Regions from separate parts of the Acinetobacter sp. LoGeW2-3 genome, predicted to be linked through region 1. Evidence: predicted binding sites of a transcription regulator. Region 1 holds the regulator's gene; the other holds the start of a gene.
What was found. Region 1 encodes PhoB, which activates phosphate uptake and scavenging genes when phosphate is short. Its sites were predicted from a motif close to TGTCATNAANCTGTCATAA; they were not measured.
Positions count from the first base shown of each region.

Region 2: the regulator PhoB is predicted to act here: its motif matches at 10,446-10,464, upstream of BS636_RS00945 (inorganic phosphate transporter).

Region 1 is NZ_CP024011.1:1,275,116-1,291,736, forward strand. It holds gene BS636_RS06055 (pirin family protein) at 1-129, shown strand, start outside; partial or broken gene BS636_RS06060 (OsmC family protein) at 159-557, shown strand; gene BS636_RS06065 (glutathione S-transferase) at 679-1,326, shown strand; gene phoR (phosphate regulon sensor histidine kinase PhoR) at 1,385-2,743, opposite strand; gene phoB (phosphate regulon transcriptional regulator PhoB) at 2,768-3,478, opposite strand; gene BS636_RS06080 (TetR/AcrR family transcriptional regulator) at 3,680-4,357, opposite strand; gene BS636_RS06085 (SDR family NAD(P)-dependent oxidoreductase) at 4,578-5,426, shown strand; gene BS636_RS06090 (amidohydrolase family protein) at 5,719-7,227, shown strand; gene BS636_RS06095 (OprO/OprP family phosphate-selective porin) at 7,316-8,806, shown strand; gene BS636_RS06100 (ABC transporter substrate-binding protein) at 8,833-9,888, shown strand; gene BS636_RS06105 (MFS transporter) at 9,899-11,158, shown strand; gene BS636_RS06110 (ABC transporter permease) at 11,155-11,997, shown strand; gene BS636_RS06115 (ABC transporter permease) at 12,001-12,831, shown strand; gene BS636_RS06120 (ABC transporter substrate-binding protein) at 12,843-13,874, shown strand; gene BS636_RS06125 (ABC transporter ATP-binding protein) at 13,877-14,707, shown strand; gene BS636_RS06130 (ABC transporter permease) at 14,734-15,570, shown strand; gene BS636_RS06135 (sigma-54 interaction domain-containing protein) at 15,680-16,621, opposite strand, start outside.
Region 2 is NZ_CP024011.1:185,851-202,471, reverse strand. It holds gene BS636_RS00970 (glutaminase) at 1-1,274, shown strand, start outside; gene dhaK (dihydroxyacetone kinase subunit DhaK) at 1,480-3,210, opposite strand; gene BS636_RS00960 (SIR2 family protein) at 3,475-4,536, shown strand; gene BS636_RS00955 (ATP-binding protein) at 4,539-6,248, shown strand; gene metH (methionine synthase) at 6,309-9,995, opposite strand; gene BS636_RS00945 (inorganic phosphate transporter) at 10,512-12,131, shown strand; gene BS636_RS00940 (hypothetical protein) at 12,398-13,939, opposite strand; gene BS636_RS00935 (rhomboid family intramembrane serine protease) at 14,175-14,792, opposite strand; gene nfuA (Fe-S biogenesis protein NfuA) at 14,953-15,591, shown strand; gene BS636_RS00925 (hypothetical protein) at 15,647-16,621, opposite strand, start outside.

The DNA of each region.
Region 1 (16,621 bases):
ACCGAAGAATTGAAAATTGCCCGTGAGCAGTGGATTGCAGAACATGAACGTTTTGGCTCGATTCCTACTTATGAGGGGCCACGACTTGAAGCACCTGCTTTCCCGGATCACATGCGTCCTTCAAAATAAATAGATAACAACAAAATAAGGAGGAAGATATGGCCATTATTGCAAGTGCCCGTGTACATAGTTTTGAAGCACCGTGGCAGGGACAGATCAGTCATGGTAAACACCAATATCTGACAGATAAACCGGAAGCTTTTGGCGGTCAGGACAGTGGTCCGGCACCTTATGATTTTCTGTTAGCTGGCTTGATTTCCTGCACCATGATTACCTTGCGTATGTATGCCAAACATAAAGAACTGGAGCTGGGAGAGTTTCAGGTCGAAGCCGATTTCTTTACCAATCGCGAAGGACAAGAATGGATTGAACGACGTTTAAGTTTTCAAAGTCCGTTGGATGAAGCATTATAGCTAAAAGTTCTGGAGATCTGTCAAAAAACACCAGTGACTAAAACTTTGCTACGTAGTCTGGAGATCAAAACCACATTACTTTGAACTTCGCTTATGTAAATAAAGGTAGTTGAAATGTAATGTAATTCATAAAGCATTTACCGATGCTGGACAGTTTTTGTTATGCTGAAAAGGCAAAAAACCTACAATAACAAAAGAGCCTAACATGCGTATCCTACACCATCTTGAGCAGTCCCGATCGTTCCGCATTTTATGGGCATTGGAGGAATTGGGGCTAGATTATGAAATCAAATTCCATAGACGGCTGCCTAACTTTTCTGCGCCTTCAGAGTTAAAGATGATTCATCCATTGGGCAAGGCGCCGATCCTGATTGATGGTGATCAGGTGCTGGTAGAATCTGCAGTGATTCTGCAATATCTGCAGGAAACTTATGATGTGGGAATGGAGTTTCAGCCACTGAATGCCACCACCAAGCAGCAATATCGTTACTGGATGCATTATGCTGAAGGCTCACTGATGCCACTACTGGTAATGCATCTGGTGATGAATTCCGTAGAAAAACATACGCCATTTTTGCTGCGTCCTTTGGCACGACAGATTACCAGCGGGGTCAAAAGTAAATTTGTACAGCCACGTCTCAAAGACCATATTCAGTATCTGGAAAATTACCTGAGCGAGCATGAATATTTTGCGGGTCGCTTTAGTTTCGCCGATATTCAGATGAGCTTTCCATTAGAAGCCATTCAGTCACGCACTGGAAAGCGTTATCCGGCGATTGAGGCCTATCTGGAACGGTTATCTCATCGTCCCGCGTATTTCCGGGCGATGTCCAAAGAAGAAGTATTGAGTTAACAAGCAACCAAAAAATAAAGGTGCCAAGAGGCACCTTTTTATTGGGATACAGTTTTAATTAGTCCGGGAAACTTAAGCGTTCTTTCGGGAAAATGACTTTAAAGGTTGAACCCTGATTTTCACGAGAGTCAATTTCTAGCTGTGCCTGATGCTGCATGAGCACATGCTTCACGATTGCTAATCCAAGACCTGTACCACCAGTGCGGCGACTCCGGTCAGAATCAACTCGATAGAAACGTTCGGTCAGACGCGGCAGATGTTTTGGATCAATCCCGATCCCTGTATCTTCCACCACGAAGTAAGCCGATTCCCCATCATCATGCCAGCCCATCGTTACCGTACCGCCTTTAGGGGTGTATTTAATTGCATTAGTAATTAGGTTACTAAAGGCACTGGCAATTTCCATATCGGAACCAATCAGATCACAGTGGCTGTCAATATCTAGATTTAGGGTATGACCATAGTCCACGTTATAGGCTTGGGCATCATCAAACAACTGGTTCATCAGATTGGGCATATCAATGATCTGATTTTTGGCAATATTCTGGTCATTTTCCAAGCGAGAAAGCAGCAATAAGTCATTGACCAAAGCATTCATACGACGGGTCTGGGACTGCATCTGATCAAAAGCACGTTTCCAGCGCGGGCTAATATCTTCCTGATCGGTAAAGGTTTCGATATAGCCACTGAGTACCGTTAATGGCGTACGCAGTTCATGCGAGATATTATCGACAAAGTCTTTACGCATCTGTTCCAGATTGTGCATCCGGGTCACATCATAAGCGACCAATAGACGGCTCTCACCGCCAAAACGGGTCATCTTGATCTGCACATAATGGCCTTCATAGGTTGAAGATTGCATCTTGAGACCGTCAGGCGCGTTATCAATATGATGATAATATTCAATAAAATTCGGCTGATCCAATAAAGTCAGAATATTACGGCTTTTATCTTCCGGGTTGATGCCGAGCAGACGTTCAGCTGCTGGATTCCACCATTCAATCTGCTGATTCTCATCGATCAGGACCACCGCTTCCTGTAGCGCGACCAGAGAGGATTGGGCACGATCAATCAGCTCGACCATTTCCGCCTGTACAATACGTTCCTGACGCTGGGCTTGATAAACATTGAATAGCAAGGCTCCCCAGATGCCATTGATCTTGGGTGGCACATCATAAGGGCGATTGGAAATCCAGTCATTGACCAGATACAGGGAACGAATCTGCGTGGCAAAGAAAGCCACAAAAGCCAGTACGATACAAACCCAGAAATACCCGATCCCGAAACCAATCAGACTGCCGATCAGCAGAAAACCGGCCAGAAGGCGTAAATCCTGCTTGGCAAAATCCCACAAGCTATTCGAGCTTGGCAGCTTATGTCCGCGGGCCATTTCAGGAACAGGGTAGGGTTTATACATAAAACGGGATTTACCTTGGTTAAATTAGCCGAGCGCAACATCGGCACGGGTTGAGAAACGGTAGCCAGTGCCGCGTACAGTCTGTACATAACGGTCGGCGCCATAAGGCTCTAGCACTTTGCGCAAACGACGAATATGCACGTCAATGGTCCGGTCCTCAATATAGACATTGCCACCCCAGACCTGATCCAGGAGTTGAGCACGGGTATAGGCACGTTCTGGATGGGTCATAAAGAAGGCCAGCAGACGATATTCGGTCGGTCCCATATCTAGAATAGTATCACCAAAGCTGACTCGCTGGCTTGAAGGATCGAGTAACAAGCCATTGGCATCAATGCTTTTTTCTCCATTCAGGCTATTGGTACGGCGCAGCACAGCTTTGATCCGGGATACCAGTTCACGCGTGGAAAATGGCTTGGTCATGTAGTCATCTGCACCGGCATCTAAACCTTGCACTTTATGGTCTTCTTCACCACGAGCAGTGAGCATAATCACTGGAATCTCTGATAAGGTTTCATCACGTTTCAGACGACGGCATAAGTCTACACCGCTGACGCCCCCTGGCATCATCCAGTCTAGCAAGATCAACGCTGGACGCTGATCCACAATCATTTGATGCGCCTGTTTGGCATCTTCTGCTTCTAAACAATTAAAGCCTGCCATATCCAGTGCAGTATGGATCATTTCCCGAATTGGAAGCTCATCATCGACGATTAAAATGTAGTCATCTTTCACAGCGCATTTCCTATAAGTCAACGGTGGACCGTTTTATATTTATGACGAGCCTATTACAAAGATTAATTATGACAGTATCATTGCAAAAAGGGAGCTTGCCTTACTTTCGCAAAGATTTGTGACAATTAACTTCAATTCCTTCTCAATCAAATATCTTGTTTAAATTCCTGCAATACCACTCATTCAGGCATTTAAAATCAATTAATTTTTCTCAGAAAATGTCTCGAACAATGCCAGGAACACGATACTGCAAGAGGACAAGACCTCTTCCATCGACTGTTTAAAACCACTCATGACCCAGCGAATCGCAATCTGGGTGACATAGCCATTGAGGCCTGTAGAGACAAGGGAAATTTCCTGCTCAGAACGGCTCAGATTCGGCATCATCAACATCACAAAAGCCTGAATCATGCGGTCAAAACGGCCCATGGTTTCATGAATCGTCGCCTGGTTATGTAGTTCCTGAACCAGCATGGCATCAATATAAATAATCCGGGCCATACGCGGATTGTCCCGCAGCGTGGTCAGCAGGGCAGTCAGGCCGGATTCAATCATTTTTTTTGGATCGGAGGAGGCCCGCATCATCGCCTGCATGACATTTTGCTGCAGTTCATCGATCAGTTTCAGGAAAATGGTCTGAAACAGGTGCTCGCTTTTCTTAAAGGATTCATAGAAATAGCGTTCGGTCAGCTTGGCTTCCGTACAGATATCTTTTACCGTCACAGAAAAAAAGCCATGTGTGCCATAGGCCTGAATACCGGCTTCAATCAGCTTTTCCCGGCGTGCCTGCTGACGCTCAGCCATGGACAGGCCTTTAAACTGACGTTCCTTTGTCATCACTTTTTGTTGTTTTTTCTCAGGAATTACCGAATTGGTCATGGAATGATTAAGCTCATAAGCACCGAAATTTTCAATATCTTACCAATAAATTCCCTTTAGACCTATGTCCTTGATCACCAATCTATATTGGCCCGAATAGACAAGTGATCATGATTGACAATGATCATTGTCAAAACTATATTGAGGAGAATTGCTGCATGAAGCACGACAGAACAAGAAATACTGTCCGGGCGGGCAGTTTTATCGATAAGGGAACCCTATGAAAAATTTTAATAATAAAGTGGCTGCAATTACTGGTGCCGGTTCTGGTATTGGTCAGCAATTGGCAGTGCTATTGGCGAAACAGGGCTGTCATCTGGCATTAAGCGATGTCAATGAAGAAGGATTGACGAAAACAGTTGAGCTATTAAAAGATTCTAATGTGCGTGTTAGCACCAAAAAGGTCAATGTCGCGAATCTTGAAGAGATGCGTACCTGGGCGACGGAAGTGGAACAGCAACATGGCAGCGTGAATATGATCTTCAATAACGCGGGTGTAGCTTTAGGTTCCACTGTAGAAGGCGCGAGTTATGACGAGCTGGAATGGATTGTCGGCATCAACTTCTGGGGCGTGGTGTATGGCACCAAAGAATTCCTGCCGCTGATCAAGAAAACTAGAGATGGTCATATCATCAATATCTCCAGCCTGTTTGGCCTAACGGCTCAACCAACTCAATCGGGTTATAATGCGACTAAATTTGCAGTACGAGGTTTTACCGAATCGTTGCGCCAGGAACTGGATATGGAAAATTGTGGCGTCAGCGCGCTATGTGTACACCCAGGTGGAATCCGAACCAATATCGCCATTGCCGCAAAAATGAATGACAGTATCCGTAGTTTAGGCATGCATCCTGAAAAATCGGCACAGAACTTTAACAAGCTGCTACGTTGCCCACCTGAAGAAGCGGCACGTCAGATTCTGGAAGCGGTACAGAAAGATAAACGCCGTTTGCTGATTGGAAATGATGCTAAAGCGATTGATTTAATTCAGCGTCTGATGCCAACCGGTTATCAGAAAGTCACAGCTTTCGCGACCAAGCTAGGCAATAAGTCGAAAAAATCAGCTTAAATTATTAAAATTCATAAAATCAAAGTCCGCTTATGCGGGCTTTTTTGATATCTGAACTTAAGAAATAAAAGAGTAAAAGCAGATTTTGTTTATCTAAAAAATAGAAAATAAAATAGTTATTAAAGCTGAATTGATATAAGCAAGTGTTGAATTTTCAACACTGAAAGCGGTTAAAAACCAACATAAATTGTCGGGATATTTTTATAAATACTAATAAAAACATTAACTTAAACACTTGGCACACTTGTTGCCATATAAGGAGGACGAAAATATAAAAATCTAGGTCCTCCCCATGACAGTTTTAAAAGATTTAAAAGCACGCCAATCTCGTGCTGCACAGGTTCGGTCACAGCTCGATTTCCCGGTGATTGATACTGACATTCATACCAATGCTTATAGTCCTGCACTTGAGGACTATATTGCGCAATACGGTGGTTCACGTGTGGTCGATGTATTCCGTAGCCATCTGAAAAGTAATGGCCTGAATGCCTTGGCAGCAGAATGGTATAACGCAACGCCACAAGAGCGTAAAGACCGCCGTCTGTTCCGTCCGCCATTCTGGGCGTTGCCATCTGAAAATACCTATGACCTGGCAACTGTAGCCTTACCAGGTTTGTTGTATGAGCGTTTAGAAGAACTCGGTACAGACTATGCAGTGCTGTATCCAAACCTGTCTTTGTTCCCAATCAACTCATCCAATGATGATCTGCGTTTGTCTTTGACTCGTGCCATTAACCATTTTCATGCCGATGTCTATAAGCCTTATGCGGACCGTTTAACCCCTGTTGCAGCAATTCCACTGAATACACCACAAGAGGGTATTGAAGAACTGGAATTTGCACAAAAATTGGGACTAAAAACAGCACTGATTCCAGGTGCAGTACGCCGTCCGATTAAAGCCATCGCAGATCGCTATCCTGAAGATACCGATTTGCGCCGTTATGCGTATTGGTTAGATTTCTTCGGCATCGACAGTGAATATGACTATGATCCGTTCTGGCAGAAGAGTGTGGAGCTGGGCATCAATCTGTCGACACACTCAGGTAGCCAAAGCTGGGTGGCACGTAATTCACCAACAAATTACATGTTTAACCACATTAACCACTTTGCAGATGCCTCTGAAGCATTGGCTAAAGCCTTGTTCTTTGGTGGTGTGACTGAGCGTATTCCACAACTGCGTATTGCGCTACTCGAGGCGGGTGCAGCTTGGGGGCAAAACGTATTAACGCATTTGGTCGATCGTTTTGAAAAACGTGGTAATGAGCATGTGCAGCAATATAACCCGGAACGCCTGAACCGTGAGCTGGCTGTCGAGTTGTATCGCCAGTATGGACATACACTGTATCAAGGTCGTGAACTGAATGAGCAAGAAATTATTGAAAGCTTGTTTGGTGTGGCATCGACTTCACGCTTCCAGACACAAAAACCTGAAGAAGTGAATGATTTTGCTCTGGCAAAAATTCAAAACAAACAAAATATCTGGGATCGCTGGGTACCAAATTTCTACTTCGGCAATGAAGCAGACGATCGCACGATCGTGGGGGCATTGAATCCGAAGGGCAATCCGTTCGGTAAGAAAATTAATGCACTGTATTCATCCGATTCAGGCCACTGGGATGTACCTGAATTGACTGAGCCACTGGCAGAAACATGGGACCTGGTGCAAGAAGGTGCGATTACCGCTGAAGACTTTAAGGCATTGGTCTTCACCAATCCGTATCAGTTCTATACCGCGAATAATCCTAATTTCTTCAAAGGCACTCAAGTCGAAGCCAAACTGAATAAATCTAGCGCAGCTTAATCCTCAATATTTTGAGATGCGTCCGCTTACCAAAGTAGGCGGACCTTAGGATTTTTTATTTTAATTTTTGATATTTGGGAAATTTTTTGTGGGTAAACAACATTTATTGGCTGTATCAGTGGCATTGATTATTCAGGGGATCTCCCTGGGTGCTTATGCCGATGACACGACACAGGCTGAATTAAAGCAGCTGAAATCACAGATTGATGTATTGCAGAAACGTTTCGTGCAGTTGGAACAAAAACATAATGCCACATTGTCTTCGAGTGACGAAAGTGAAACGACACATACAGACCTTGAGGAGGAGGGAGAGGAAACTGAACTGGTTACACGTGAAGTGACACCAGATGACATTGATGGTTTAAAGGCAGATATCGAGAACTTCAAATATGACCATTCACGTCAGTATGAACGGCAAACGGTAAAATCTGCACGTGATACCACCTTATATGGAACCGTACAGGTTCGTGCATCCTATCAGGATGAGGGTACCACAACTGGTAACCCAGCACCGGTAGGTGAGCGTAAATCAACTTTTGATATTCCAACAGCACTGATGGGTGTACGCGGTAATTTATTCCGTGATTACAACGAAGGAAAAAATCTGGATTATCAGTTGTCTTTTAGCTATTCAAAACAGACAGGAACTGCGGGTAATAACAGTAATTTTAACTTGCAGGATGCTTTTCTACGCTACAACTTTTTCTCTACAAATTCAGGTTTGGAAGAACCTCGTTTAAATGTGACTTTGGGTCAGCAACTTATTCCTTTTGGTTTGGAAGCACAGTCTCCTGAAGATTTACGCCCGACGATTACTCAAGCTATTGCGCCGGTACAGCTGGGTTTAACTGCACGTCAAAACGGTTTAATCGTGCGCGGTGATGTTAAACCATATGTCGATTACGGCGCGAATTACCGTGCACCTTTATTTGAATATGCACTTGGCGTGACCAATGGCAATGGCATCAATAAAACGGATGACAATGAAGGCAAAGATTATTTGGCACGTTTGGCCTATACCTTGCCAGTGGACTATGCAAGCGTTTTCCGTGAGCTGAAATTCGGTGTGTCTTGTCTCAAAGGTAAGAATAATGTCAAAAATACTGGAGTCCTGCTTAGCGATCACGGCAAGCGCGATATTTTAGGCTTCGATATCTACTACAACCACGCGCCATTTGGCGTGACTTATGAATATATTCAGGCCAAAGCTGAACAGGCAACTGCGACAAATCAATTAGTCGATACCACTGCGGAAGGCCACACTTTTACCGCGTTCTACACCCTGGGAGACCAGTTCTATAACAGTATTAAATCGAATGCAAAATTCGATGACTTCTGGCCGAAGTCGATCCAAGGCTATTACCGCTACGACAACTATAACCCGAACAAAGATCAAGACGTGGTCAATGTTATAGGGAATGGTTTTGGCGAATACACCAAACATTCACTGGGTTTGAATTTCTTCTTTGCACAGACAACGAAATTCCAGTTGGCACTGAACAACACCCAATACAAACATGAAACTGCGACTCAGAAAGACTTCAATGAAGTTGTCGGTCAATTCCAATACACCTTCTAATTTTTGAACTTAGGACATATTGAACAATGAAAAATCTCTCTAAAAAAATTACTGCAAGTCTACTGGCGCTCTCAGCACTGGGATTAAGCTTCAATGTTGTGGCAGCCACACCAAAAGAAATTCGTATTTCAGTGTCATCAGCAGGTGAAGGTGGTCGTCCAAAAATTGGAGGTGGTTTTATTGCTTCTGCCCATGCCCGTGGTGTATTAGAGCAGGAATTCAAAAAAGACGGCATAAAAGTCACCTGGTTATTCTTCCCGGGCGCTGGCCCTGCAACCAATGAAGCATTGGCCAATGGCAAAATTGATTTTGCAACTCAAGGCGATTTGCCATCTATCGTAGGCCGTGCGTCGGGCTTAAAGACCAAATTACTATTTGGTTCAGCACGCTTAGGTCCTGTTTACTTTGTTGTTCCTACAGATTCATCTGCGAAATCTTTGGCAGATTTAAAAGGCAAGAAAATTTCTAACTTTAAAGGGACTAATGGTCAGTTGGTACTGACGCGCTTATTTAGAAGTCAAAATCTGAATGAAAAAGATTTCCGTGTGATTAATCAGGATACCTATTCATCACGTACCGCAATTGCTACAGGTGATATTGACGGCACCATTGTAACCCCATGGAGTTTAGAAGCACGTGGCGTAGCAAAACGTTTACTTACCTCTAAAGATCCAAAAGTATCGGCACTTTCAGCATTCTGGGTAACCGAAGCCTTTGAAAAACAATATCCAGAGATTGTGCAACGTGTGGTTACTACATTGATTAAGCAAGCGCATTGGAGCACGCAGGAAGCCAACCGGAATGAACAATACAAGCTTTGGGCACAAAGTGGCATTCCCTACATTGACTATAAAAAAGATTGGGATGGCTGGGATCTGAAAAAACGCTTGAATCCATTAATTGATGAATTCCATGTTTCCCAGTACATCGATGCAGTCAAAATTTCCAAAGAAGCACGTTTAATTCGCCGTGATGTAGACGTGAAGACATGGTACGAGCCGAAATATCTCAACAATGCACTGAAAGAATTGAAACTTGAAAACTATTGGCAGCCTTTAAATGCCAATAGCAGGCCGAAGTAAGGACGTTCTGATGTCATCGGTTGAATCAAATTTGGTCCATGCGCCATTGTCGATAAAGTTTATTAGTAGCTTCATTTTACTCAGCATTTTGGCGGGTCTTGGGATGGGCGTATTTCGCGTCTTGACCTCACTCTATGGTGTAGAGCTAAAAGCTTCGGGCCTACAGCTTGGACTGATTTCGGCAGCGCAAAGTATTGGTATTTTGCTGATGGCACTCCCGATTGGGGTGCTGGTAAAACGACTGGGTTCGCTCAAGGTCTTTACCATTGGGAGCTTGGTTGGCGCTAGCCTGTTTATGTTCGGTTCACTATTTCATAACGCTTGGGCATTGGTCTTGATTACCGCTCTGGTCAGTTTCGTGATGCCCATGCGTTTTGTCTCGATCAATACGGTTTTTCTGACCCATTTACGTCGTTTGGGTCCCTCCAAAGCAGGTTGGTTTCGCGGTTCGCACATGACGGGATTTTTCCTGATTGTGCCGTCACTCGGGGTATTTTTTATCTCGACTGTGGGGCACCAAAAATCGTTTTGGTGTGTGGCGGCGCTATTTCTGATTGCACTGATCCTAGCACCACTTTGCTTTGAAGCGAAGTCACAAGTTGAACGTGATGCTCAACCGAAATTTAAGTTCAAAGAAATTTTAGAGCCATTACAGCTGATTAAAACTTACCAACCACTACGTACAGTGTGTCTGCTAGAAATTCTGACCAGTATTGCAACCAATACTTTTGGCTTTTTCATTGTGGTCATTGCCATTCAGAACTTTGCCTTTGCTGAACATTCAGCAGTGATGCTCCTGACAGTCCAAGGCATCGTCTTTGTTGGTTCGCTGTTTGGTTTAGGTGGTTTAGCGGAATGGGTGGGTTATCAGAAGTTTTACCTGATTGGTTTGAGCTGTGTCAGTGGGGCACTGCTTGCCTTGGCATTGCTTAAAGATGCACTCGGACTTTGGCCAGCAAGTGCCTTACTTGGGCTTGGATTAGGCATATTGCATATCGCTAACTTCATGTCATTTGCCAAAGTCGGTGAAGCGACCGAAATGACTAAGGTTTCACCAATTTTAGCTTTGGTGGGACCTGCTGGTGGTCTTTTAGGCGGTGTGATCGGCATGGTGTTTGGTTCAAGCGTGGGCTTGCAATGGCTGTTTTTGCCCATTGCAATCGCATTTGCCGGAATGGCGATTTACATCTATTTCAGTCAAAGATTTTTGATATTTATTCAAAGTGATACATCACATACAACACAGCAACTCGAGGGGTCAAAATCATGAGTATTGATCAGATTGAACACCGTAGTTTTGCCTGGCAAAACACATCCAAGTGCTTTTTTACAGTTCAAAAATTACTTAAAAGTGGCTGGATGCTGTGTTGTGGCCTCATGATTCCCTTTGCAGTGTTGGTACTTTGGTATGTCGCGACTGAAAAACAGTGGTTACCTGAACAGATTTTACCTGCACCGCAGTTGGTATGGACAACCACAGTTGAGCTTTGGCAAATGGGTGATCTGCAAAGCAACTTTTGGATCAGTGCCAAACGTATTTTTTGGAGTGTGAACCTAGGTGCGAGTATTGGTCTGATCCTCGGTACTTGGTTTGCCTTGTCTGCAAAGGCACGTCAATTGGTGTATCCAAGTATTCAGCTGTTAGCACAGTTTCCAATTCTGGCATGGATCCCGCTGTTGATGATTTTCTTGGGGATTGATGAGGCCTTAAAAATCGTAGCGATTTCTTTAGCAGTAGTTGCACCGGTATTAATCGCGACCTGTAAAGGTATTGAACAAGTGCCAAGTCGCTTACTTGAAGTGGCGAAGGTCTATCAATTTAGCAAATTACAAACCTTGACCAAGGTGATTGTGCCTGCGAGTGCCCCTGCGGTCATTAGCGGTCTACGTCAAGGGATAATGCAGGCATGGCTGGCTTTGGTCTTTGTTGAACTGCTGGCAAGTAGTGAAGGGATTGGCTTTTTGATGGTTTGGGGCCGCCAGCTAATGCAACTCGATATTGTATTTATGAGCATTATTTTCATTGGTTTAACGGGTTATGTCCTCGACAGTGTTTTGGCTGTGTTTGAATGTATTGCTCGTTTTTATGCCACACGCGTGAGGGCTTAAGCTATGTCTGAATTGATTCTGAAAGAACATAGAACAACGTCAATCGAGCACACGGCTGGGAAAAAAACCAAGCTTTGGAAGCCTAACCAAACCCAGCTTCAGGCGTTACTTTTGCCGTTTGCTTTTTTAGTACTGTGGAGCTTTGCCTCATATTTTGATTGGGTTGATCCGAAACTGATTCCTTCACTTTGGGAGGTGGTATTAACCGCCGGTCAAACGCTAGCCCAGGCACAATTTTGGCAGGGGCTAGGTGCAAGTCTTAGCCGTAATTTTATTGGCTATGGCATTGGTGCAAGTTTGGGAGTGGCCTTTGGTGTATTGCTTGGGACTTCTCGTTTTGCCCAATGGTTTTTAGCATCAAGTTTTCACGTGTTACGCCAAGTGTCGTTATTTGCGTGGTTACCTTTAATTTCGACCTTTCTAGGCTATGGTAACTTTGCCAAGCTGCTCTTTATCAGTCTGTCCGTATTCTATCCCGTGGCATTACACAGCTTAGAGGGTGTACGCAGTATCTCGGATAAATATCGTGAAGTAGCACAAGTTTATCAATTTCCAAAAAGCTATACCTACCACAAATTGATTTTGCCGGGGGCAAGTCCACAGATTTTTGTAGGACTACAACTGGGTTTAATTTTCGCATGGCTTGCGACTATTGGTTCTGAGTTTTTATTGGCGAATTATGGCGTGGGCTTAGGCAACCTCGTAATCCGTGGCCGTGAACAGTTCAACGTTTCATTGATTCTACTTGGCATGTTGATTATCGGCGCTGTCGGTTTGCTTTTAAATCGCGCATTAGGACGCATCGAAAAACGTGTGCTGGCATGGCAGAAATAGGAGAACAGAAGATGAAAAAAGTATCAGGATGGATCAAACAGGTTGCGATTGCACTGATGGCTGGGCTAACACTTTCTGCATGTAATACCAGCCGTGTACCTGATGTCTCTCAACCGGTGACTGAGCTACGTTATCAAAGCACAGCAGGTTTGGTGAACCTGCCGGAACTGGCTAAAGACTTGGGATATCTGGACAATATCAAATTGAGTTATGTCGGCACGGTACAAGGCGGACCACAGGATTTACTGACCTTGGTCGCTGGTGATGTGGACTTTGCTTCTGCCTTTAATGGGGCGGTGGTGAAAGTGATTGCTGCTGGTCTTGAGGTGGTGCCTGTGGTGGCATCTTATGGTTGTGACCACAAGCAATCAGCAGGCTTTTATGTACTTGAAAATAGTCCAATTCGTACAGCAAAAGACTTCATTGGTAAAAAAGTTGCAATGAATACCTTTGGTGCACATCATGATTTTGTACTGCGTGACTGGTTGGAGCAAAATGGTCTGACACCTCAAGAAATTTCAGAAGTCGAATTTATCATGCTTCCGCCAATTACTTCGGAACAGGCGTTACGCAATGGTCAAATCGATGTTGCTGTCCTGACCAGTATTACCGAACAACGTGCCTTAAAAAATGGAGGTGTCCGTAAGATTTTTGCCGATGTTGATATGTATGGCGAATTTACTGCGGGTAGTTACTCCATGCGTAAAGAATTCGTGGAACAACATCCAGAAGTGGCAAAAAGCTTTGTCGAAGGTGTGGCAAAAGCCCATCGCTGGCTACAGACCACACCTATTGAAGAAGTGCGGTCACGCTTTGATCGCATTATTGCTGAACGTGACCGCAACGAAAATCACGCTTTAATTCCTTATTTCAAAGGCTATGGGGTTAATGAAAAAGGCGGTGTGCAAAAGGCAGATGACTTTGCACCGTGGATTCAATTTATGGAAAAAGACCAAAAGTTGAAACCAGGCCAATTGAACGCTGAAACGATTTTTAGCAACAAATTTAACCCCTATGCCGATCAAAAATTACAAGGACTATAACAATGACCATCGCATTAAAAATGGACCATGTCCGTAAGGAATTTCCCGCAAAAAGTAATGGCAAAGAACCTGCAACTCCTTTTGTTGCGGTTGAAAATGTCACGCTCGATATTCAACAAGGTGAATTTGTATCAATTGTCGGACCAAGTGGCTGTGGTAAATCGACCTTACTGGATTTGATTGCAGGTTTAACCCGACCAAGCTCAGGAAAAATTTTGCTAAGTGGTAAACAAATTACTCAGCCAGGTCTGGATCGAGGCATTGTGTTTCAGCAATATGCACTCTATCCATGGCTGACTGCACTTGAAAATATCGAGTTTGGTTTAGAAGCCAAAGGGGTAGATAAGAAAACCCGCCGTGAAAAGTCTAAATATTACCTGGACCTGGTAGGACTCTCTGGTTTTGAAAACCATTATCCAAATGAACTTTCTGGTGGTATGAAACAGCGTGTCGCGATTGCCAGAAGTTTGGCCTATGAACCTGAAATTCTGCTGATGGATGAGCCTTTTGCAGCGCTTGATGCACAAACCCGTGAGACGCTACAAGAGGAATTACTGAATATCTGGCATAGCTCGAATGCGACCATCATTTTTATTACCCACAGTATCGATGAAGCGATTTACTTGAGCCAGCGCGTGGCGATTATGACTTCACGTCCGGGCAGAATTAAGGATGTGATTGAGATTCCGCAAAGCCTACGTTTACAAAATGAAGATGTGCGCTCAACCGTTGAATATGGACAACTGCGTCATCGAATTTGGTCACAGCTGAGTGAAGAAGTAATTAAGGCGCAAGCGCTGGAAAAAACCAAACAGCTCAAGCATAGCGCTTAAATAAATATAAGAAAGAGGACATGATTATGGCATCTGTAAAAAATCAGGCATTGGCCTATCCAAATACAGCCTTTGGACACAAGAAAGCAAACTTACAATTCGGTTGGTTAAGTTCGGGATTTAAACGCTCGATTGCGCTGGTGATATTTTTCGCACTATGGGAAATTTTACCGCGCATAGGTGCGGTCAATGCTGCCTTTTTACCGCCTTTGAGTCAGGTATTTCAAACTGGATGGGAGCTATATCAATCCGGTCAGCTCAGCCGACATTTGGCGATATCCCTGCAACGTTCTGCCATTGGTTTTAGTTTAGCGATTCTGTTAGCCATTCCTTTAGGTCTCTTGATCGGTTGGTATAAGTTGGTCGCTGAAACCTTAAATCCACTGTTGGAACTGTTCCGAAATACCACGGCATTGGCCTTGATGCCAGTCTTTATTTTATTCCTGGGTATTGGTGAATTATCGAAAGTGAGTTTGCTGGTTTATGCCTGCACATGGCCAATTCTTCTCAACACCATTTCGGGTGTACAAAATGTCGATCCACTTTTGATTAAATCGGCACGCACGATGGGCTTACCACCATACCAATTGTTTAGAAAAGTGATTTTACCTGCCGCAGTGCCTACTATCTTTGTTGGTATCCGTCTTGCCGGGGCAATTTCGATCTTGGCATTGGTTGCAGTTGAAATGTTTGGTTCTAAAGCAGGCCTTGGCTATCTGATTATTTATTCCCAGTTTAGTTTTGAAATTCCACAAATGTTTGTGGGTATTTTAATTATGACTATATTGGGCTTAGTATTTAATTATAGTTTATTGGCAGTGGAAAAACATTTTACCAAATGGAAGAAAAATCCAGTTGAATAATCGAGTTAAAATAAAAAACCCGTTCTAGATAAAACGGGTTTTTTAATATTTTATTTAATTTTTTAAAATAAGAATAGAAATATTATAAATAAAAAGATTCACATGATATTTAAATTAAGCCATATTTTAATAAACGGGTGCGAATGACATTGCGAGTCACACCTAAAAGCTTGGCAGTATGCACCTGATTATACTGGCAGTGTTCATAGGCACTACGGATAAAACGTTCCTCAATCAGTTCATTGATATTGAGATCCGGCACCTGCTGCGAGGCTTCAAATAGCTGTTTAAAGGTCGCCTGCAGTAACTGTTCTGCATCCTGCAGATTATGAATTCCTGCATTGAGTTCAACTGTCGTATGTGACTGGCTGTGTGGAAAACCTGAAGACTTGATATTGCCGGTGACCAGATTCGAGAAACTGATATCTTCAGGCTCAATCACACCATTCTGGCTGACTAAAACTGCATGATGAATCGTATTTTCCAGCTCACGGATATTGCCCGGCCAACGGTGCTGAATCAGCTTTTTCGCTGCCAGTGCCGAAAGGCGTAAAGGGGTTTCATGCGGATTGGTTTGATAGCGTCCCACAAAGTATTTCGCCAGTGGCAAAATATCCTCGCGACGGTCTGCCAGACGTGGAATACGTAGCAATGCCACATATAAACGGTAGAACAAATCTTCCCGGAATTTACCTTCAATTACGGCTTTTTCCAGGTCGACATTGGTCGCGGCAATGATACGAACATTAATCGGAATCGGCTTTAAAGAACCAACCCGAATAATTTCTCTTTCCTGCAAAATACGCAGTAATTTCACCTGCATTGGCAGGGATAAATCTCCAATTTCATCCAGAAACAGTGTGCCATTATGCGCTGCTTCAAACCAGCCAATGCGCTGGTTAATCGCGCCGGTAAAGGCACCTTTTTCATGCCCGAACAACTCACTTTCTGCCAGAGATTCAGTTAAGGCACCACAATTCACGGCGATAAACGGCCCTTTGGCACGATGACTCAGATCATGAATCTGTCGTGCAACCAGCTCCTTACCGGT
Region 2 (16,621 bases), 1.1 Mb from region 1:
TGAAAACACCTGTTCCCGACTATTTAAGGCATGTGCTTTCTACCTGCCATGATAATGAAAAAGGCGCGCTGGCCGATTATATTCCTGAACTTGCCGCAGTCGATCCTGACAAGCTCGGACTTGCGCTATCGACCGTAGACGGGACCATCTATTCTGCAGGAGATGATGACGTTGAATTTACCATGCAGTCTCTTTCCAAGCCTTTTGCCTATGCACTGGCAATCAAGGAGTTAGGGCTAAAACAGGTACTGGAAAAAGTTGGGGTAGAGCCATCAGGTGAGGCTTTCAACCAGATTTCGCTGGAAAAAGAACGCAATATTCCTAAAAACCCGATGATTAATTCAGGTGCGATTACCACGCATTCTCTGATTCCTTATAAAAAAACTGTGTCCCGCGCTGAACAGATCCGACGATTCTTAAGTGGGCTGGCAGGGCGAGAATTGTCCTTTGATGAGCAAGTCTATAACTCCGAGATTAAAACGGCTTTTCGTAACATGTCGATTGGTTACATGCTGCGTACGGTGGGTGTGCTGGATGAAGATCCTAAAGAAATCGTGCATGGCTATATCAAGCAATGCGCCATTAAAGTCACAGTAAAAGATTTAGCAGTCATTACCAGTATTTTGGCCAATGGTGGTGTAAACCCCAAGACGGGAAAACGGCTGCTGGATCGGTCTTTAGTCCGGCAATTACTCAGTGTCATGCTAACCTGTGGTATGTACGATGCTGCTGGAGACTGGCTGACGACAGTCGGTATTCCGGCCAAAAGTGGTGTGGCAGGTGGCATTATTGGAGTGCTGCCAGGGCAAGTGGGGATTGCGGTATTTTCCCCAAAAATTGATGAGCATGGTAATAGTGTACGTGGTGTCAGAATCTTTGAAAATCTGTCGCATGATATGGGACTGCATCTCATGGAAGGTACGCCGTCAGCACAGACCATTCTGCAAAGCCGTTATACGGTGGGTAAAAAGAATAACGTCGTGGTTTATGAACTGCGTGGCGTGTTGCAGTTTACCGAGTCTGAAATGCTGCTACGAATCTTGCAGGATGAACCGGAAGGTAAAAGCACCATTATTCTCGATTTAACCAATCTCACTCTGATGCATGATGTTGGTGCCCGAATGCTGTTTGAAGGTGTCGATCGTTTAAAACAGGATGGACATAAAGTGCTGGTTGTAGACTCAGAAGGTTTACTGGATAAAGATCAGTTAAAGGGTAGAAAAAGGGTGGTGGTGACGGAGGAGTTGGAAAAGTTTTTGGAAAAGTATAAATAACCTTTTCCTTGCGCAGCAGTGCTGCTCATCTCCTGTAAGGAGAGGGAATTCCATTTTTAAATTACTGAAGCAAATAGACATATGTTACTCCCTATCCCTGAGCGAGTTTAAAGCACTGCTTTAAAGGAGGCGTAAGAGAGGATTGAGGTAAGAATATAAATAAAAAGCCCCGAACAATGTCGAGGCTTTATTACATCAGGCAATCTTATTTAATATGTTCAGCAATATCCGTAAAGATTACACCTAAACCATGCGCACCGGCATCTGGATATCCCAGACTTCGATCACCGACCGTACCTGCACGCCCCATACGCGCCACGATGTCTTTAGTTGATTCTGCACCGGCAACAGCAGCTTGAGCACCTAGAACAAAGTTTTCTTTAAAAGTCTTATCGGTATTTGCAGACCAAGAATCTGCACATGGAACCAGAGCATCAATCAGGGTTTTGTCACCCACGACTGCGCCACGACCAAATGAACGTTCGCCTGTGACTTGAATGCCTTTTACTGCTGCTTGCAGCATCTCAGCAAAATCAGCCACAGATAATGTGGTTTTGCCTTTAATCGATTTACTTGCTGCACGGAATGCAGAACCCCAGATTGGACCTGAAGCACCGCCACAATGTTCCATGATGATCATGGAGCAGTTCAGCAAGAAATCATCCATCTGTTCAGCCTGAACTAATTCATGCCACTGGCGTTTGAGTTGTTTAAAGCCTTTGGCAACACTCATACCGAAGTCGCCGTCGCCTGCATGGGCATCCAGTTCACAGAAAGGCACTTCATTTTTAATAATGCAGGCACTCATCACATCGACCACATAGCGCATGTTTTCAATAGTGAATTGTTCATTGGCAATCACAGCATGTTCAGGATGCGTTTCAACATCGGTATTTACTGTACGTGTAGCCGTTTGACCTTTGGCAGCAAACTCAAATGGCAGTGCAGGTGAACCATCCATTTTAAATGCAGGGGTATTGGCTTCTGCATCCAGATAAGTTTTCAGTTCATCATCCACAGCCAGCAGGGAAACCGATGCACCGGCCATGTCGATACTGGTCATGTAGTTGCCAACAAAGGTACGATATATTTTGATGCCTTTGCTTGCCAGATGTTCACATACATCATTATTGAATACATACAGTTCTTGCAGTGGTGTTGTGCCAAAACCATTTACCAAAACTGCAACTTCAGTCAGATCAGGACGATCCAGAAACAGGTCATCGACAATGCGTTGAGCCAGTTCTTTAGACGGCAGGATTTTTTCACGACGGATCCCCGGTTCACCGTGGATGCCTACGCCGTATTCCATTTCATCATCAGCCAAAGTGAACGTTGGTGTGCCTTTGGCTGGAACGGTACAAGAGGAATAGGCGAAACCAAGGCTGATCACATTGTCCGCAGCTTTTTGTGCCAGTTCTTTCACGCGAGCAAGCTCATAACCTTTAGATGCAGCAGCACCGGCAATTTTATGCACGAAGACCGTGCCGGCTACACCACGACGACCGACTGTATATAAGCTGTCTTTTACCGCGATGTCATCTGCCACTTTGACGTAATCAACCTTGATGCCATCTTCAGTTGCTAATGCTGCGCCATTCTGGAAGTTCATCATATCGCCAGAATAGTTTTTGATGATCATCAGGATGCCTTTGTCAGTCGCGACTTGCTGCAAGGCTTTATAGACCTGAATTTGTGAAGGTGAGGCAAACACGTCACCACATACGGCAGCGTCCAGCATGCCTTGACCGACAAAGCCCGCATGAGCAGGTTCGTGACCGCTACCGCCACCACTGATCAGGGCGACATTTTGGTGTTTTTCTTTTCGGGAAATGATTTTATAAGATTCATTAAATGCCAGTTCTGGATGTGCCAGGACAAAGCCTTTGCACATTTCGACAACGATGTTTTCAGCATCGTTCATGAGTTTCTTCATTGGAACACCAATAGTCATGGATTTGGGAGATTAATATCTATTTATTATTATTGAAATTACTAAACAAATAAAACTTAAAATGTAAAAAAGAGAGCTTAAAAAATAATAGAGTAGAAAAGTTAGGACAAAATTGAACGAAAGATAATCTTTAAGTTTTTTCAGAAAAGAAAATAAAACTTATAAAGAGCAAAAAATTATATTTTTGTGTAAAAATCAAACTAATTTTAATATATATTATTGTTTTTATTTTATAAATTTGGGGCTATGAAAAGTAAAATTTACACAGAACTTCAAAATTTTTTCTTAGATACTCCTTTTGTGTTATTTGGAACAGGTACCTCTTGTGCACTTGATACTCGTTTCGGTATGGGAGCATTACAACAATATTTGGAAAATGAGTTTAGTACTCTATCAGGAGTAATGTTAGAAGAATGGCAGGCTGTTCTTGATAAACTTAATAATGGAATAGATTTTGAAAATTCTATGAATGAAGTTAATTCAACTGAATTAATTAATAGGATAGTTGAAAATACAGCTAATTTTGTAGCTTCAATAGATAAAGAATATTCAACTCAAATTTTGGATGGAAAAGTTTCATGGAGCTTAAGAAAAATAATTAATAAATTATTTAATTCTATTGGCGAAAATCAAGTCTTGAATGTTGCAACTCCTAACTATGATTTACTTTGTGAATATAGTCTAGTATCAGACAATATTGCTTATTGTACCGGATTTAGCGGAGGTGTTATTAAACATTTAGATTGGGAAAAGTCTTGTAATCATCATCAGCATATTACTCCGTCAACTGGTCGCAGACCACCGAGAAAAGCCTTAAAAAAGCATATTAAATTTTATAAGCCTCATGGGTCTCTTAATACTTTTTTATATAAAGATAAAGTTGTTGAGAGTGATATTTGGACACATTCGAAGCCTCTTACAGTTGAGCGTATATTGGTAACACCTGGTTTATCAAAATATGAAAAATTACATGAGCATAGAACTTCATTGTTAAGTGCTTATGATGCTGCAGTGAATGGATCAAGTTCATTTTTATTTTTGGGTTTTGGATTTAATGATATGCAGTTAGTAAATGGAACAATAAAGAATAAAATTCAAAATAATAAGAATAACGCTTTAGTAATTACAAGAGATTTAAATGAAAGAATTGAAGAGTGGATGAATAGCTCTGAAAATATGTGGGTAATTTGCAAACAAGATTCAAATGATAATGCAAGAGTCTTTAATAAAAAACTTGGTAGTTGGTATGAGCTTGATATTAATTTATGGGAATTTTCAGTTTTTAGTAAAGAAATTTTAGGGACATAGTTATGTTTTCATTTGATGAATCTTATTATCTGGGTGACGTTAGAGAAGTAGATACTAGAAAAGTATCAATATTAGTAGAAGATAGTAATAATTTAAAAAAAGCACGAGTAAATCAATTAATCGCTGCTAAATTAAATATTGCTTATGATTATTGGTTGATTGGTATGATAGACAAAGTTATTAAGTCTATTGTAGTAAGTCCAACTAGTATAACGGAAGAGGAAGAAGAATTAGAATATTTGGAAGAAACGGTAGTTAATACGGTTAAAGTAACTTTGATGGGGGCTCTAAAATGGGATGCGAGTAAACAAAAAAATATATTTACTAGATCAGTAGATCATGTACCTGAAATTGATACTCAATGTTTTGTCTTAAAAGATGCAAATTTAGAAGTTTTTATGGGTCATTTATCTGATGAGAAAGATTCAAAAAGCTTACTAGAATTAGGAGTTTTCAAATTAGATGATAAGGCGAAAGCGTTATTGGATGGAAATAAACTGTTTCAACGTCATGCTGCTATATTAGGAAGTACAGGTTCAGGGAAATCTTGGACAGTCGCTACTTTACTAGAAAATACCTCCAAATTACCTTCCTCTAATATCATTGTTTATGATTTGCATAGTGAATATAAAAGTCTAGCTTATGCTAAGCAACTTAGAATTCCTGGCCCAGAAGATGATATTTCTTCACCAGAAAATATATATTTGCCTTATTGGTTACTTAATAATGATGAAATTCAGACTCTTTTTGTAGATGGTAGTGAGTTTACTGCTCACAACCAAGTTGTTTTAGTTCAAAATACTATTTTGGAGTTAAAGAAAAAATTTTTAGAAGATAATAATAAAGCTGACCTTATAGAAACTTTAACATTTGATAGCCCTATTCCTTATAGAATTGAAGACTTATTAGAGCGATTAGAATATTTAAATACAGAAAGAGTCCCGGGTGCTAATAATAAAGATAAAAATGGTCCCTATCATGGAGAATTAACACGGTTACTTGTAAGGATTAAAAGTCGTGTTAATGACAAAAGATACTCCTTTCTATTTCAAAATGATTCCTCATATCTTCAATACGAATCCTTATATAATATTGTTGCAAAATTAATGTCATTTGCTGAAAGCAATATAAAAGTTGTAGATTTTTCTGATGTGCCTGCTGATATTTTGCCAACTATTATCGGATTAGTTTCTCGACTAACGTATCAAGTACAATTTTGGACTGATTCTGCTAGTAGAAGACCTCTAGCTTTTGTATGTGATGAAGCACATCTATATTTACCAAACTATCCTAATAGCCCATTAGAAAAACGAGCAGTTGCAACTTTTGAAAAGATTGCTAAAGAAGGACGAAAATATGGTGTTGCTTTGTTAATTGTGAGTCAACGGCCTTCTGATGTTAGTACTACGATATTAAGCCAATGCAATAATATTATCTCTTTAAGGTTGACAAATTCTGATGATCAGAGTGCTGTGAGAAGTGTTTTGCCTGAAAGTTATGCCAGTTTATTAGAGCAACTACCATTGCTGGATGTGGGTGAGGCAATGGTTGTTGGTGATGCAGTATTACTTCCTAGTCGTATTAAAATTCATGAACCAACTCAGAAACCACTCAGTGCTACGATTGATTTTTGGACAAAATGGTCTGAAGAAGTTAAAGAAACAAACTTTGAAAAATCAATTGAGAATATGAGAAGACAAAACAGAAATTAATATTTCAATAAAAAATCCCCTCACTCGAGGGGATTTTTTCTTCTCTAAATTAGAGGATTCTTACACGATAGAATCATCCAGATTTGGCGCTAACCAACGTTTCGCTTCATCCAGTGTCCAGCCTTTACGTTTCGCATAATCTTCCAGCTGATCGCCAGAGATTTTGCCCACATTAAAGTATTCAGTTTCAGGGTTTGCATAATAGAAACCGCTTACTGATGAAGGTGGCCACATCGCAAAGCTAGAAGTCAGGTAAGTACCCATCTTCTCAGTCGTACCTAACCAGTTGAACAATGGCACTTTTTCAGAATGTTCAGGACAAGCTGGGTAGCCCGGCGCAGGACGGATGCCGACATACTTCTCTTTGATCAATTCATCATTGTCCAGAGTTTCGTCAGCCTGATAGCCCCAGAACTCTTTACGGATGCGCTGGTGCAGATGCTCTGCAAAGGCTTCCGCAAAACGGTCACCCAAGGCTTGAACCATAATTGCGTTATAGTCATCACCTTTGGCTTTATATTCCTGAGACAGCTCTTCCGCACCAAAGATCGAAACGGTAAAGCCACCCAAGTAATCCTGAACCACATCTTTAGGCGCAATAAAGTCAGCCAAAGAGTAGTTCGCTTTACCAGTCACTTTGTCAGACTGCTGACGTAAGTGTTCAAAAGTATGCGTTACATTACCAGCTTCATCAGTCACAGCAACCGTATCTGAACCGGTACGATTTGCAGGGTAGATGCTGAACGTTGCACGCGCATCGAAACGTTTATTGTCGATAATGTCTTTCAACATTGCTTGTGCTTGTGCATACAGATCACGTGCTGCTTCACCAACGACTTCATCTTCAAGAATTTTCGGGAATTTGCCAGCCAAACTCCAAGAAATAAAGAACGGTGTCCAGTCAAAGTATTCCACCAAGGTTTCTAAAGGATAGTTGGTGAAAGTTTGTGAACCGATAAAGTTTGGCTTAAATGGCGCATTCTTGTCGAAGTCGATTTTGAAACCATTTTCAACCGATTCAGCATAAGACAGCTTCGCAGCTTTCGGCTGTTTGTTGGCAAGACGGACACGGATTTTTTCATAATCCGCTGCATAGTCTGCTGCCAGTTTTGGTTTCATTTCGGCAGAAAGTAATTGAGTCGCTACACCGACCGCACGAGAGGCATCAGCCGTGTAGTACACGCCATCATTCTGGTATTGAGGAGCAATCTTCACAGCAGTATGCGCTTTAGAAGTCGTTGCACCACCAATCATCAATGGAATGTTAAAGCCTTTACGCTGCATTTCTTTGGCAACAAAAACCATTTCATCTAGAGACGGGGTGATCAGACCAGACAAACCGATGATATCGACTTTTTCATCAATCGCAGTTTGTAGAATCTTTTCACATGGCACCATCACACCAAGATCGACCACGTCATAACCGTTACAGCCCAGTACCACGCCTACGATATTCTTACCAATGTCATGGACGTCGCCTTTTACGGTCGCCATCAGGATTTTACCTTTGGCTTCACCTTGGGTTTTTTCCGCTTCGATGTACGGGTTCAACCAAGCCACAGCTTGTTTCATGACACGTGCAGATTTTACTACCTGTGGCAGGAACATTTTACCGGCACCGAACAGATCACCGACCACGTTCATACCTGCCATTAATGGACCTTCGATCACGTCTAGTGGGCGAGTGGCTTTTAAACGTGCTTCTTCAGTATCTTGGTCGATATAAGTGGTGATGCCTTTTACCAATGCATATTCCAGGCGTTTTTCAACGCTTTCATTACGCCATTCAAGGTTTTCTTCGGCTTTTTGCGTGCCACCTTGACCACGGTATTTTTCAGCAATTTCCAGCAATTTTTCAGTGGCTTCATTGCCGCTTGCACCCTGGTTACGGTTAAGCACAACATCTTCAACGGCTGCTTTCAGTTCTTTATCGATGTCATCGTAAATTGCCATTTGACCTGCGTTCACGATCCCCATGGTCATGCCTTGTTGAATGGCATGGTACAAGAACACCGAGTGAATCGCTTCACGCACAGGCTCATTACCACGGAATGAGAACGATACGTTCGATACACCACCTGAAATCATCGCATGTGGCAGGTTTTGTTTAATCCAACCAGTTGCTTCAATGAAGTCCACACCATAGTTGTTGTGTTCTTCAATACCAGTTGCCACGGCAAATACGTTCGGGTCAAAAATAATATCTTCAGCAGGGAAGCCGACTTCATTCACCAGAACGTCATAAGAACGTTTACAGATTTGTTTTTTACGTTCAGCTGTATCTGCCTGACCATCTTCATCGAATGCCATCACGATCACGGCTGCACCGTATTGACGGCAGAGGCGGGCGCGTTCAACAAACTCGTCATAACCTTCTTTCAGGGAGATCGAGTTTACAACTGCTTTACCTTGCACGCATTTCAGGCCAGCTTCAATGATTTCCCATTTAGATGAGTCAATCATGATGGGCACACGAGAGATATCAGGTTCAGATGCCACCAGATTCAAAAAGTGCACCATCGCACCTTCTGAATCGAGCATGCCTTCATCCATGTTGATGTCGATGATCTGTGCACCAGCTTCAACCTGTTGACGCGCAACATCTAGCGCTTCGGCAAAGTTTTCTTCTTTGATCAGACGCAGGAATTTTTTCGAACCGGTGACGTTGGTACGTTCACCCACGTTCACGAACAATGAATCTTTGGTAATGTTAAATGGCTCTAAACCACTGAGGCGACATGCTGGTTCAATCTCAGGAACTTGACGTGGGGCAATCCCTTCAACTGCTTGAGCAATCGCACGAATATGATCAGGCGTTGTACCACAACAGCCACCCGTGATGTTGATCAGGCCGCTTTCCGCAAATTCTTTAATGAAGGCTGCAGTTTCTTCCGGCGTTTCATCATAACCACCGAAGGCATTTGGTAAGCCAGCATTCGGATGCGCAGACACGAAAGTATCGGCAACGTCAGATACAGTTTTGACGTGTGGACGCATTGCATCTGCACCAAGGGCACAGTTGAAACCAATCGAGATCGGTTCTGCATGACGCATTGAGTTCCAGAATGCTTCCGCAGTTTGACCTGTCAAGGTACGGCCAGATGCATCAGTAATCGTACCTGAAATCATGATTGGTAGTTCAGTGCCCAATTCTTTAAATACTTCCTTCACCGCAAAGATCGCAGCTTTGGCATTTAAAGTATCGAATACAGTTTCGATCAGGATGATATCGACACCACCTTCAATCAGTGCTTTCGTCGATTCAATGTAATCTACTTTTAGCTGATCAAAGGTAATGTTACGGAACGCAGGATCATTTACGTTTGGAGAAATAGAGGTCGTGCGTGATGTCGGCCCAATTACACCAGCCACAAAACGTGGTTTCTCAGGCGTTGAATATTTGGCACATGCTTCTTTGGCAAGACGGGCTGCTTCACGGTTGATCTCAGGAACCAGATCTTCCATGTGATAGTCAGACATTGAAACACGGGTACCGTTAAAGGTATTGGTTTCAATGATATCGGCACCGGCTTCAAGATACGCTTCGTGAATGCCTTGAATAATCTGTGGCTGAGTCAGCACAAGTAAGTCGTTATTGCCTTTAAGATCGTATGCCCAATCAGCAAAACGCTCACCACGATAATCGGCTTCTTCCAATTTATGGCGCTGGATCATGGTACCCATCGCACCATCGATAATTAAAATTCTCTTGGCAAGAAGTTCTTTTAAGGTGGCAAGTGTAGACATTCAAACTTTCTCAGTAAGCATCAAAAACGGCAACAATCTTAACAGATTAGTGCGCAGTTTTCTGTAGTGCTTATACAGAATGCTGGATATATCTGATATGAAAATTTGATAAGGAAATCTAGGTCTGCCTAGCAAGCTGAAAACAGATAGAAAACTGCATTAATAAAGTCCCTGAGAAGGGCACTTAACTGGAAAATAAAATGTAAGTGAGTTTCATGAAAATGTCATATGAGCAGGGCAATATGAACCCAAGGGTATAAGCTTCAAGAATATGACAGCTGTGATGGGTAGAATAGATATATTGCAAAACATGAATAAAATTGATTAATAGAATACTGTTATTTCAGTAAATAACTGATTTTAAAATTTTAATTTTCATTTTTATTGTATGGAGTTACAGGATAAACGGCAGTGAGAAAATCTGAAAAATTGGTTTATATGACAGCGCTTTGTCATATAATTGTCACAATTTAACTGAACAATATGGGGATTCTTGAATCCTCTATTACTGCTTGCATGAATTCTAATCAAACTCCCTTAGGTTCAGCCCAACAGTCGCCTTCTGATAAGCCGGCCAATGTTCATGTGCCAACACCGAAATTTTTTATGCCGGTGTTTCTGACTCTCATTATTTCTACGCTGATTTATATCGGCTTCCAAGTGACTTCAGATTTGGCTCATGTTCCACCGATCGGTCTGTATTCCATGATCCTTTTAGCTTCAGCACTGCTGATTGCGCTGGGCTTTGAATTCGTCAACGGTTTCCACGATACGGCCAATGCGGTTGCGACCGTGATTTATACCAATGCACTGTCTGCACCAGTTGCGGTCATGTGGGCAGGTTTCTGTAATTTCCTTGGGGTAATGGTCGCCAGTGGTGCCGTTGCCTACGGGATCATTGCATTACTGCCAGTTGAACTGATCATGAATGTCGGCACGGGTGCCGGTTTTGCCATGGTTTTTGCCATGCTGATCGCTGCGATTCTGTGGAATCTGGGCACCTGGTTCCTCGGCATTCCAGCTTCCAGTTCACATACCCTGATCGGTTCGATTCTGGGCGTAGGCATCATGAACTACCTGCTGAATTCGGGTGGTGGTGCTTCTGGTGTGGATATGGAGCAGGTGCTGAAAGTTGGTAAAGCATTGCTGTTTTCACCTTTGATTGGTTTTGCATTTGCTGCTGTCTTGTTCCTGTTAGTGAAAAAGGTGTTCCGTAAGCAACTTGAACTGTTTAAGCCACCTGAAGGCAACAAGCCACCACCACCATTGATTCGTGCCATTCTGATCTTTACTTGTACGGGTGTGAGTTTCGCGCACGGTTCAAATGACGGTCAAAAAGGTATGGGCCTGATCATGCTGATCCTGATCGGTTGTGTACCTTTGGCATATTCACTGAATAAAAATCTGGATGCAGCACATATCCAGTCTTTTGGCCAGTTGTCTGCACAAACAGCTGATGCGATTTATCCGCAGCATGAAGATATTCCAGACGAAAAAGCACGTGCCATCATCACGACCTACATTCAAACCAAAGAATTGAATGCTGAGGTTGTTCCTGCACTGGCAAGTCTGACGGATCATCTGGGTGATAAGGTCGGTAGCTATGGCAACATCAAGGATGTTCCAGAAGCGCAAGTTTCAGAATTCCGGAATGACATGTACCTGAGCACCACAGCGTTTAAACGTCTGGATAAAGCAGAAGCTTTACCGGCAATGAGTGAGGCTCAGGAACAAACAGTTGATGAATACCGTGACAATCTGGATTCATTCCTGCAATACATTCCTACCTGGGTAAAAGTCGCGACTGCATTGGCACTCGGTTTAGGTACCATGGTCGGCTGGAAGCGTATTGTCGTGACGGTTGGTGAGCGGATCGGTAAAGAGCATATGACTTATGGTCAAGGTATGTCAGCCGAGCTGGTTGCCATGTCTACGATTGCTGCTGCTGATGGTTTTGGTATGCCAGTATCTACCACGCACGTCCTAAACTCTGCAGTTGCAGGTACGATGGTGGCGAATAAGTCTGGCTTGAACTTTAAAATGGTTAAATCGATTTTGTCTGCCTGGGTATTTACACTGCCAGCAACGATCTGTTTATCTGGTGGTTTGTACTGGATTCTGCTACAAGTTTTCTAAAAAAATTTGATGTAAAAACGCTGCTTAGGCAGCGTTTTTTTATGGGTGATTTTTTACCTCTCCCTAACCCTCTCCTGAGAGGAAAGGGAACTTCCTTTATAATTAAAAATAATTATTAAATTCACAAAGAAAGCTCCCGCTCCCTGAGCGAGTTTAAAGCACTGCTTTAAACGAAGCGTAAGAGAGGGCTGGGGTGAGGGTATAGTTTTAAATTAAAATACTATTTACTACTTGCCCTAGAAGAATTTTAGATTGAAGAAAATAAATCACTTCTTCAACTTACCTAACAATCCCTTCGGTAATTTATCCGTTGCAAAACCATACAACGCAGCAAAAGGCAGAGCAGTACGCGCCAAATAAGCCACACGCCATAAACCGCCATGATTCGCACCAAACATCATCAGCTCTAAAGGATGATTGAGTTTTACATTAGGATTGGCGACTGACTCAGTATTACGCAGGTCATGAATCCAAAGGGCAGCCATAACCGCATTGGTGGTTTCTGGTGCAAAAGCTTCTACATCAAACAGGCTAGCACCGTTAAATGCAGCTTTTAATAACGGATTCTTGGTCACTGAATAAGTCGTCGTCGAAGGTGCAATATTGATGCTGACACGCTGACCATTGGCACGTGCTAGCGTTGCACGCCATTGCTGGATGCGTTTAGCTAATGCATAATTTGGACCTTGCTCAACCACCAAACAGTCGCAAACACCATAAGACTTGTCGCCAACCTTGAACAGATCCTGCTCATTCTTCTGGAAAAAGTGCTTGTGTGAAATCAGTGAAATACCTTTGGTTAACGTACTTTCAATTTTGGAAAGATGTTGATATTTGCTTTGTGAAGCTTGAACCACTTCTTCAGGAACTGCGTACACATCCGTTGGGGTACACATATACATCAGGCTAGTATTGGCTTTTTGCTCACTGACATATTTCATAATGGCATCCATTGCCATAGAAACACGTACGTGCTTTTCACCGTCCAGATAGGCAATCGCAGCCAGATCCAGATCCTGTTTGAACTGAATCAGCCATTGGGCAATTTCAGGAATTTGGGTGAGCAGGTTAGCCCCTAGTTTTTCTTTTAAAATGTCTAGTGAAGTATCAGCTGGCAGCGCTTCAACTGATGGTGCATATAAAGTCGCATTACCTTGACTCACCGTATCCAGAATCTTGCCCCAGACACGGGTATTCGGCAGGTCAATCGCGACAATATTGGCTTTCCATTTAGACAGCCAGGTTAGTGGGCCTGCTTCAGAAGCAGCCCCAAATAGAACAGTGGTACGATCAGATAGGTCAAACCATTCCGGATGGGCAATACATTCACGCAAGGCATTGGCATGACTTGGCTCGACAATGCCGCGTTCTTCCCAAGACTGGATCTGATCCAGTAATGCTTGTCCTTGCAGCTTTTTACCATGGTAAGGTACATACCATTCTGGGGGTTTGTCAGACTGATCTTTCAGCTGGAAAGTATTCAGGTTCTGCGCAGGCAGAGACATCACATCTTTTAGCAGATGCTTCTGACCATCACGGTAAAACTCAAAGCTGCAATGCGCCGTTTCTAAACCTTGCTTAGCAATGCTGAGTGCTGCACCTTGAGAGCGCAGTCCATCTTCAACCAAATGCTTGAAGTGAACCGGATATTGCTTACGCCAGTTTTTTTCCTGTTGCGCTGCGGTGGCATGCACAGGATCAACTGCGCCTAAGGCTTCAGAAATGATGTTACGGCCGATTTTCGATGTGCTTGGTTTTTGTTGTGGATTGGAAATGGGGAATTGAAGACCGTCTAGGGAAGTGGACATGCAAAATATCTCGCGATTTACAGCAATTAATATACAGATGTAAACATTATCGCTGCAAAATTTAGTCCAAGGTTGGCAATATATGACATCCTGACTTTGGAAATTATTACGAGATGTTTCAAGTAAAAGGGAAACACACAGTTTCCTTTTCATTACTTGTTTAAAATTTAATTTGCATTAGCTTTGATAATGATTAAAAAAGGGATAGTAACTATCCCTTGATGAATCAAAGAATTTAGAAAGGAAGTTGCGCCAGTTTATTCAGGAAATGTGGAATCAGTCGAGGTTCCAGGATAATGGTCATAATCACACCATAAGCCGCACCCCAAAGGTGGGCACTGTGATTGATATTGCTATTACCGCGTTTGCCAGACCAAACACTATATGCCACATAAAGCACCGCAAAAATAATCGCTGGTACTGGAATAAAGAATACAAAAATCAGTTTCCACGGCTCAAACAGGATATAGGCAAACAGCACTGCCGATACTGCGCCTGAAGCACCTAGGCTGGCCCAACGTGGATTATTTTTATTTTGAAGATAACTCGGAACAATCGCGGCAATCAGACCACCTAAGTAGAACAAAACAAAGCCCAGATCATAAAGGTACTGGCGGTAAAAGCTCTCAATAATGCTGCCAAAGAAAAACAGCGTAATCATATTGAACAGTAGATGTGTGCCATCGGCATGAATAAAGCCATGCGAAATGAAACGGTCATACTGGCCACGCTGAATCGCTGGTGGCCAGAAAATCAGACGGTTCATGACCTGTTCTTTGGAAAATGCGATAAAGGAGATAATGCAGGTAATCAGAATAAGGGTAACGGTATGATTAAAGGGTAAATGCAACATATCTGGCAGTTCTAATTCTGAAGTGGTGATACTCAATCTTGCCATTATTCTGACATTTAGGTAGTACTTTTATAATAAATCCGACAATTTTAGTTGAAATTTTAAATTTACCCCGCATCTTCAGTTAAAATAGCAGCTTCAGCTTGAGGAAATTATTGTTATGTCGACTGAGAACAGCAGCACTGCAGTTACAGAAGAAATTCCAAATCTATTGATTACACCGACTGCACAAGAGTATTTAAAGGATCTACTGGAAAAGCAAAATACACCAGGTATTGGTGTACGTGTTTTTGTGGAAAATCCGGGTACACCGCGCGCTGAATGTTGCATGGCTTATAGTGCACCAGATGAAGTTGTACCGACAGATTACAAACAGGATTATCCAGAATTCCCTGCGTACATCGATAGACCGTCTATTCCTTATTTGCTGGATGCAGTGATTGATTACAACAAAGACCGTTTTGGTGGTCAGCTAACTTTCCGTGCACCAAACTCTAAAGTGCCACGTGTGGGCCCTGATGCATCTGTAGAAGAGCGTATTACTTACGTACTTCAGTCAGAAATCAACCCAGGCCTAGCAGGTCACGGTGGTAACTGTGCATTGGTAGAAGTGAAAGAAAACCCTGAACATGGTTTAACAGCGGTTCTTAAGTTTGGTGGCGGTTGCCAAGGTTGTTCAGCAATTGATATCACCCTAAAACAAGGTGTGGAAACAACGCTGAAACAGCATATTCCTGAATTGGCACACGTGGTTGACCAAACTGACCACAGCCAGTCAGAAGGCGCCTACATGAAATAAGCATCACTGCATTATTTCCAAAAAAGCCCAGAATGATCTGGGCTTTTTAATGCATTTATTTTAACTTTAAGATATCTAAAGTTTGATTTGAATAATAAAATTTTTCTAAGTACAGACGAGCACGTGTGCGTAAATAACCTTGAGAAATCATCTGTTGAATTACAGGAACCAGTAATTCATTCAACTCATGCTGAATCAGGGATTCATCAATATTTAGGTCACGAAGCAGTAGATCAAACGTATGTTCTTGATTGCGTACATACCAGGCATGTACGCCGTCATGTACCTGTTGTTGGAGATAATCAGTCTGGCGAATATGGTCCCAGACCTCATGGCCTAAATTCACCGTCTGATTCAGATCTTGCACTTCAATATAGTTCTTCAATACAGACAGTGGCATATCTTTGATTTTGTGCCAAAGATTCGCCTGAAAGTGATACAGTTTTTCATCATCAAAATGCTGGTTTAGAATATTTTCACTGAGCTGACCCAACTTCAGAATATTCTTTTGCAGGTATTTGGCAATAGTATTGTCCAGACTGGTATCGGTGACATTTTCCAGTACAGACTTGCCCATTTTCATAAAGCGGGAAACGCCCGGTACACTCTTGGCAATCACCGAATTATCCAGATAATCCTGAATTGAATGCTGGATCAATTGGCTGATCATGGCAGAGAAGGCGGGATTATTCACCACTTTCTTGATCAGGCGCTGACGATGACCACTTTTACTTGCGACATACTGAGCAATCTTATCAATGGTCAGTACAGGAATCACATCGGCAATCTTGGTATTGTCATTTGCAGGGTGGACCAGAGCAAAACGGATATGTTCTGCAATCTGTTCAATCAGAAAAGAGCTGGCTGCTGTGCCTAATATTTGTTTTTGCAATAGCAGGTTAATTTGCATCGGACTCCACAGATCTTTCAGGGTCTGTTTGCGGAACCAGAGATAAAAGGTCTGAAACTCATTTTGAATCGTTTCAGATTGAGCAAATGACTGATCTAGAAAGTCAAGCTGAGCTTCGAT